Bosea sp. 685: one gene and its partner. Each later gene encodes a partner of the first gene's protein in a complex. Links are inferred from orthologs where the notes say so. Each region holds a gene or a part of one and is shown on either strand. Other genes may lie near its edges. The genes, in order: RMR04_RS22125 and xseA.

Region 1 (3,133 bases):
TTCGTCAGCGAATGGGACCGCGCGGCGCCGCTGGTGATCCATTGCTGGGCCGGAATCAGCCGCTCGACGGCCGCCGCCTTCATCGCCGCCTGCGCGCTCGGGCCGGGGCGCAATGAGGAGGAGATCGCCACCGCCTTGCGCGCCGCCTCGCCCTCGGCGACGCCCAATGCACGGCTCGTCGCCATCGCCGACGGGATGCTTAGGCGCGACGGCCGGATGAGCGCCGCAATCGAGCGGATCGGCCGGGGCGAGGATGCCTTTGAAGGCACGCCGTTTCAGCTCGCCCTGGCCTGAAAGGCAGGCGAAATCCGGCCCTCGGGACCGGCAGCATCGTGCGGACCGCAGCTAAGCTGTCGTCGAACACGGCGCGATTTTTACGTTCCGACGCAGAATATTGCTTGCGCCCGCCGGATTTTGCGACAATGCATCCGGCAAGAGGGGTTTTGCCAGCGCCATGACGATCGAACTCGATTCCCGCGACCGCTCCATCCTGCGCATCCTGCAGATGGACGGGCGGATCACCAATTCCGACCTTGCGGAAAAGGTGCATCTGTCGCCCTCGGCCTGCCTGCGCCGGGTTCGCCAGCTCGAGGAGAGCGGGCTGATCCGCGGCTATGCGATGCTGCTCGACGACAAGATCGCCGGCTTTCCCGGAACCGCCTTCGTCTTCGTCACGCTCGACCAGCAGGGCCGTGCCTCGCTCGAAGGTTTCGAGCAGGCGGTGCAGAACCTGCCCGAGATCCTGGAATGCCATCTGCTCGCCGGCGCGCATGATTATCTGATGCGCGTGATCTACCGCGACAGCGCCGATTTCGAGCGCATCCACACCGACATCATCACGCAATTGCCGGGCGTCACCCGCGTGCAATCGACGCTGACGCTGCGCACCATCAAGAAGAGTTCGGCGCTGCCGGTGTGACGCTGCTCCAAGAACATCCCGGAGCTCTCATCCTGAGAGACTGGCCGATAGCGACGTCTTTATTTTCAAAGGCATAGCCCTCAACGACAACCGCGCCGTCATCCCGGGCGGAGCGAAGCGCAGACCCGGGATCCACGCCGGAACGCCTATCGCGAGAGGTTCAGGCATGGATCCCGGGTCTCCCTGCGGTCGCCCGGGATGACGGCGCATTTCGGTACGAAACTCCAACCCGCTGAAACAATTGACCACATTATCGGCCAGCCTCTGAGGAGCCATTCCCCAGGAAATGGCGTCTCGAAGGATGCTCCAGGAGGCTCACGAACCATCTGAAGCATCCTTCGAGACGCCGCTGCGCGGCTCCTCAGGATGAGGGCTGCGGGTATTCAAGCGGGTTGCGGCAGGCGGCTGTCCGGCTGATAAGCTTGCCGCAAAGAGGAATCAGGCCAGTGACCGAAGCCAAGCAGAACCCAGACATCGCTGCCCTGCCCTTCGAGGCGGCGCTCAAGGAACTCGAAGCGATCGTCGCCAAGCTCGAGCGCGGCGACGTGCCGCTTGAGGAATCGATCGACATCTACACGCGCGGCGAGGCCCTGAAGGCGCGCTGCGACGCGCTGCTGAAGCAAGCCGAGGCGCGCATCGAGAAGATCACGCTGGGCGCCGACGGCAAGCCGACCGGGACCGCGCCGCTCGACGTCGGAAACTGAGCGCGGGCAGCTTCGGGGGATGACCGGGGTTCCAAAGATCGCGGTAAGGCCCGCGCCGGTGCTGACGCTGCCTCTCGCCTTCGAGACGCAGCTGACATTCGCGGACGTCACCGAAGCCTCCCTGCTCGCCAACGCCCCGCTGATCCGGCCCAACCGCCGGCGCCTGCTGACCATCGGCCTGCCGAGCCTGTGGTTCTTCGCCATCCTCGGCGCCTTCGCCGGCTGGCGCCCCGCTCGCAGTCCGTTGAGCTTCGCGCAGCTCGGCGATTTCATGGCGATCTTCATCGGTGACATTCCCTTCTACCTGCTGCTCGTCATCTCGGCGGGGGTCGTGCTGTGGTGGCTGATCCATCCCTGGCGGATGCGGCGGCTCATGCAAAGGCCCTGCGGGCCGCCGGCTTCGAGACGCCGATCCTGCTGCACTACGTCATCGAAGCCGACGGGCTGACGACGCGGGAACCGCAGCGCGAGAGCGTCACGCCGTGGAGCCAGATCTCCAGGCTGGATGAGGGGCGCGATCACCTCTTCTTCGTGCTGCCGTCGCAGGAGGAAACGGTCGCGCTGCCGAAGCGGGCCATTTCCGCCGGCCAGATCGACACCCTGCGCAGGTGGCTGGAACAGCGGATCGGCGTAACCCAGCTGCTGCCGGAGCCGCCGGCTCCGCCCGAGAATGCCCTCAGCTTCGAGGTCGTCATGGAGCCGAAGGACTGGGCCGCCCATGTCGCCTGGTACCAGGATCTGCCCGCGCTGCGCCGCTCGCGCCAATGGGGCATCATCCGCAACTGGCTGCTGGCGAGCCTGGCAGTGCCGATTCTCACCATCGCGGCGTGGGCACTGGATACGGAGCGGCTGCCGGTCTCGCTGTCCCTGCCGATCTTCTGGGCCCTGTTCCCCAGCTTCTTCTGGAAACCCGCGCTGGCCTTCGGTGTGCTGGCGGCGCTGCGGCTGGCGTTCGACAGGCCGCTGATGCGCTGGTTCGCCGGTCACTCGGGCGCCATGCTGTATAAGAGCACGCGCAAAACGCCGAACCGCTTCATGGTGGACGACAGCGGCATCCTCACGTTCAAAGGCGCCGCCACGACCTTTGTCAAATGGCCGGGCGTGATCGGCCTCGCGCGCCGTCCGGAGCATTGGCTGGTGCGGATCAGCCGGGGCTCGACGCTGATCGTGCCGCGGCGCGCCCTGGATCCGGCGCAGGCCGAACGCTTCGAGGCGTTGTGCTCCCGCCATGTTCAGCGGGCGTAATGCGACAGGAGGGACACGTCATGAAGGTTCTCGCCGCATCCGTCATTGCCGCAGGCCTCACCCTCTCCGCGCTGCCGGCCGGCGCGCAGGAGCGCGTGCTGCGCATGGATGACGGGCTCCAGCTCACCCTCCCCGAGGACTGGCGCCTGGACGAGGCCGGCGACGCCCCCTTCGACGCGACCGGCCGCAGGCGCGTGCATCTCGTCTGCGAAACGCGCGCCTGCAAGCATACGCAGGAAACCTGCACCTTCGTGCTGCGCGCCAA
Region 2 (3,231 bases), 280 kb from region 1 along the record:
GAACGGGATGCCGCGTGCGATCATGCCGGCAAGCGTCGGCCGGATAATCTCGGCCATCACCTGCTCCTCCAGCGCCGGCGTCATCACCGGGGCGGGCGAATAGGCGCCCATGCCGCCGGTATTGGGGCCGGTGTCACCGTCGCCGACGCGCTTGTGGTCCTGGGCGGACGCCATTGCGATGGCATGCGCGCCGTCGCAGAGCGCGAAGAAGCTCGCCTCCTCGCCGATCATCCACTCCTCGATCACGACCTCGGCGCCGGCCGCGCCGAGCCCGCCCGAGAACATCATCTCGATGGCCTCGTTCGCCTCGGCCAGCGTTTCCGCCATCACCACGCCCTTGCCGGCGGCGAGCCCGTCGGCCTTGATCACGATCGGCGCGCCCTGGCTCGCAACATAGGCCTTGGCCTCGGCTGCATTGGTGAAGCGGCCAAAGCCGGCGGTCGGGATGCCGAATTCGGCGCAGAGCTCCTTGGTGAAGGCCTTAGAGCCTTCGAGCTGGGCAGCAGCCTTGGACGGGCCGAAGGTCTTGATGCCGGCGGCGATGAGATCATCGGCGATGCCGTCGACCAGCGGGCCTTCCGGGCCGATAACGGCGAGATCGACGCCATGCAACTTGCAGAAGGTCGCGACGGCCGAATGGTCGGCGATGTCGAGCACGACATTCTCGCCGCATTGCGCGGTGCCGGGGTTGCCCGGCGCGATATAGAGCCGGTCGCAGAGCGGCGAACCCGATATCGCCCAGGCCAGCGCATGCTCGCGTCCGCCCGAGCCGATCAAAAGGATGTTCATCGTGGTCTCCTTGCGTGTGGACGTCCGTCCACCCGCACTGGTTCCGGATCTGAGATCTGAACGCGGCAATAGCCGCCGGGCGCGCAGACGGCAACGCTTCTGCTCGGCCATCCACGCCGCTATGGTCGCGCCATGGATAGCGAATCGCCTGACGTAAAACCCTCCAACACACCGGAATGGTCGGTTTCCGACCTGTCGGGCGCGCTCAAGCGCACGCTGGAGGACGCCTTCGGCTTTGTGCGCGTGCGCGGCGAGATCTCGGGCTATCGCGGCCCGGTGGGCTCCGGCCATGTCTATTTCTCGTTGAAGGACCAGAACGCCAAGATCGACGCGGTGATCTGGAAGGGCGTCTTTGGCCGGCTGAAGACGCGGCCCCAGGAGGGGCTGGAGGTCATCGCCACCGGCAAGATCACCACTTTCGCCGGCAAGTCGAGCTACCAGATCATCATCGATTCGCTTGAGCCCGCCGGTGTCGGCGCGCTGATGGCGCTGCTGGAGGAGCGCCGCAAGAAGCTCGCGGCGGAAGGCCTGTTCGATGAGGCGCGCAAGCAGCTCATTCCCTATCTGCCTGGTGTCATCGGCGTCGTCACCTCGCCGACAGGCGCCGTCATCCGCGATATTCTGCACCGGCTGGAAGACCGGTTTCCGCGCCATGTCCTGGTCTGGCCGGTGCGCGTGCAGGGTGAATCCAGCGCCAACGAGGTGGCCGCCGCCATCGCCGGTTTCAATGCGCTGCCCCGGGGCGGACGCATTCCGCGTCCCGATGTCATCATTGTCGCGCGCGGCGGCGGCTCGCTCGAAGACCTGATGGGCTTCAACGAGGAGGCGGTGGTGCGCGCGGCCGCCGCCTCGCAGATACCGCTCGTCTCGGCCGTCGGCCACGAGACCGACTGGACCTTGATCGACCATGCTGCCGATCTGCGCGCGCCGACGCCCACAGGCGCGGCCGAGAAGGTCGTGCCGGTCCGCGCCGAACTGATGAGCCTGGTCGCAGACCTGTCGCGCCGGCAGGCCGGCGCGATGCGCCGCCTGTCCGACCGTCGCCGCAGCGATCTGCGCGCGCTCGCCCGCGCCTTGCCCGCGCCGGAGGCGGTGCTCTCGGGGCCGCGCCAGCGGCTCGATCTCGCGGCGACGCGGCTAGCGCCTGCGCTGGCGCGCAATGCCCGGGCCCACGAAACGCGCCTGGCTGGTTTGGCGCAACGGCTTAACCGGCATTCGCCGTCTGCGCGCCTGGCCGGTTATGCGGCCAGGCTCGATGGCTTGTCGAACCGCTTGCGCGCCGGCCGCGATGCCTTGCTGCGCGCGGAGAGATTGCGGGTTTCGCGGGCGGCGGAGCGCGTCGGCGATCTCGCCCAGCGCTCTCGCCGCGCCTTTGCCCAGGGCCTCGCGCGCCGCCGCGACGGGCTCGGCTCGCTCTGGGCGCTGATGCGTTCGCTGGGGCCGGAATCCGTCCTGGCGCGCGGCTATGCGCTGGTGCGCGATGAGGCCGGAGCGCTGGTGCGCGGTGTCGCGCAGGCGCATGCCGGCCAGGGCTTGAGCGTTCAGGTCAGCGACGGCCGCTTCGCCGTCACGGTCTCGGGAGGAGGGGACGCAGCGCCGCCTCGGCCTGCGCGCCCGCCACGCAAGGAGGCGCCGAAGGCGGGGCAGGGCGATCTGTTTTAGCTCGCGATCTGTTTTATCGCGATTGTGCGTGGGTGCAGGGCTTTCGGGGGGTCAGAGCCCCTTCAGGAAAGCCTTCACGCGCTTGAGCGCATCCTCGCGCGCAGCAGGGTTGGTGCCGACCATGGCCTTGCCCGTCCCCGTCGCCGAATAGGCGATGTCGGAGCGCTCCTTCACCTCGAGGCGCGGATGATCGAAATCGTGCACGGCGCCCGCATAGACCACGAGGTCGACCTTTTCGCCGCGAGCCTGCGCGGCTTTCGCCAGGAAGTCGCAAGGGGCGGGCGGTGTCCAGTCGTCGGCTTCGCCCGCCAGGATCAGCACCGGCAGCCTTGCGGCGAAGCTGGCCGATTCCGATTGCAGGCGGCAGCTCGGATAGAAGGCGACGGCGCGGGTGAAATCCGGCTTGCCGTCGGCCGGCCGCCGATCCTTGCGGATCGCCGCCAGGACGGCCGATCCGCCACCCGACCAGCCCATCAGTGCGATCATGTCTGGCCGGACATCCTCGCGCGTCTGCAGCCAGCGGCGCGCGGCGGCTGCATCCGCGACGCGCTCCCGGCTCGCGCGCACGGTCACGTCCTTGACGCCGCATTGCGAGCCGAGCCGGCGTGAGCCGTAGCTGTCGGGCATCAGGACCATCAGCCCGGCCTGCGCGAGCTGCTCGCCCCAATCGGAATGCCGCAGCGACAATGTGCCGTTGTCGCGCCATAAACCGTTGCAACCATGCAGCGCCACGACGGCTGGAAACGGTCCCGGCCCCACGGGCTTGTAGAGCACGGCGTC

The links.
Region 2: the proteins of RMR04_RS22125 (region 1) and xseA are in contact, whole or in part, in a cryo-EM structure (PDB 8TXR), measured with the Escherichia coli proteins. The link is inferred for Bosea sp. 685 from one-to-one orthologs.

What each region holds. Positions count from the first base shown.
Region 1 is NZ_CP134779.1:4,497,401-4,500,533, forward strand. Bases 173-2,994 are described here. They hold RMR04_RS22125 (exodeoxyribonuclease VII small subunit), read left to right. Parts: upstream 173-1,365; coding sequence 1,366-1,623; downstream 1,624-2,994. Other genes in these bases: RMR04_RS22115 (tyrosine phosphatase family protein), read left to right, coding at 173-294; RMR04_RS22120 (Lrp/AsnC family transcriptional regulator), read left to right, coding at 455-919; RMR04_RS22130 (hypothetical protein), read left to right, coding at 1,643-2,071; RMR04_RS22135 (YcxB family protein), read left to right, coding at 1,963-2,868; RMR04_RS22140 (hypothetical protein), read left to right, coding at 2,889-2,994. Also shown: more of RMR04_RS22115, read left to right, coding at 1-172; more of RMR04_RS22140, read left to right, coding at 2,995-3,133. UniProt on the Escherichia coli protein: Bidirectionally degrades single-stranded DNA into large acid-insoluble oligonucleotides, which are then degraded further into small acid-soluble oligonucleotides.
Region 2 is NZ_CP134779.1:4,777,063-4,780,293, reverse strand. Bases 267-3,186 are described here. They hold xseA (exodeoxyribonuclease VII large subunit), read left to right. Parts: upstream 267-921; coding sequence 922-2,451; downstream 2,452-3,186. Other genes in these bases: RMR04_RS23580 (dienelactone hydrolase family protein), read right to left, coding at 2,503-3,186; purD (phosphoribosylamine--glycine ligase), read right to left, coding at 267-789. In the rest of the region: more of purD, read right to left, coding at 1-266; more of RMR04_RS23580, read right to left, coding at 3,187-3,231. UniProt on the Escherichia coli protein: Bidirectionally degrades single-stranded DNA into large acid-insoluble oligonucleotides, which are then degraded further into small acid-soluble oligonucleotides.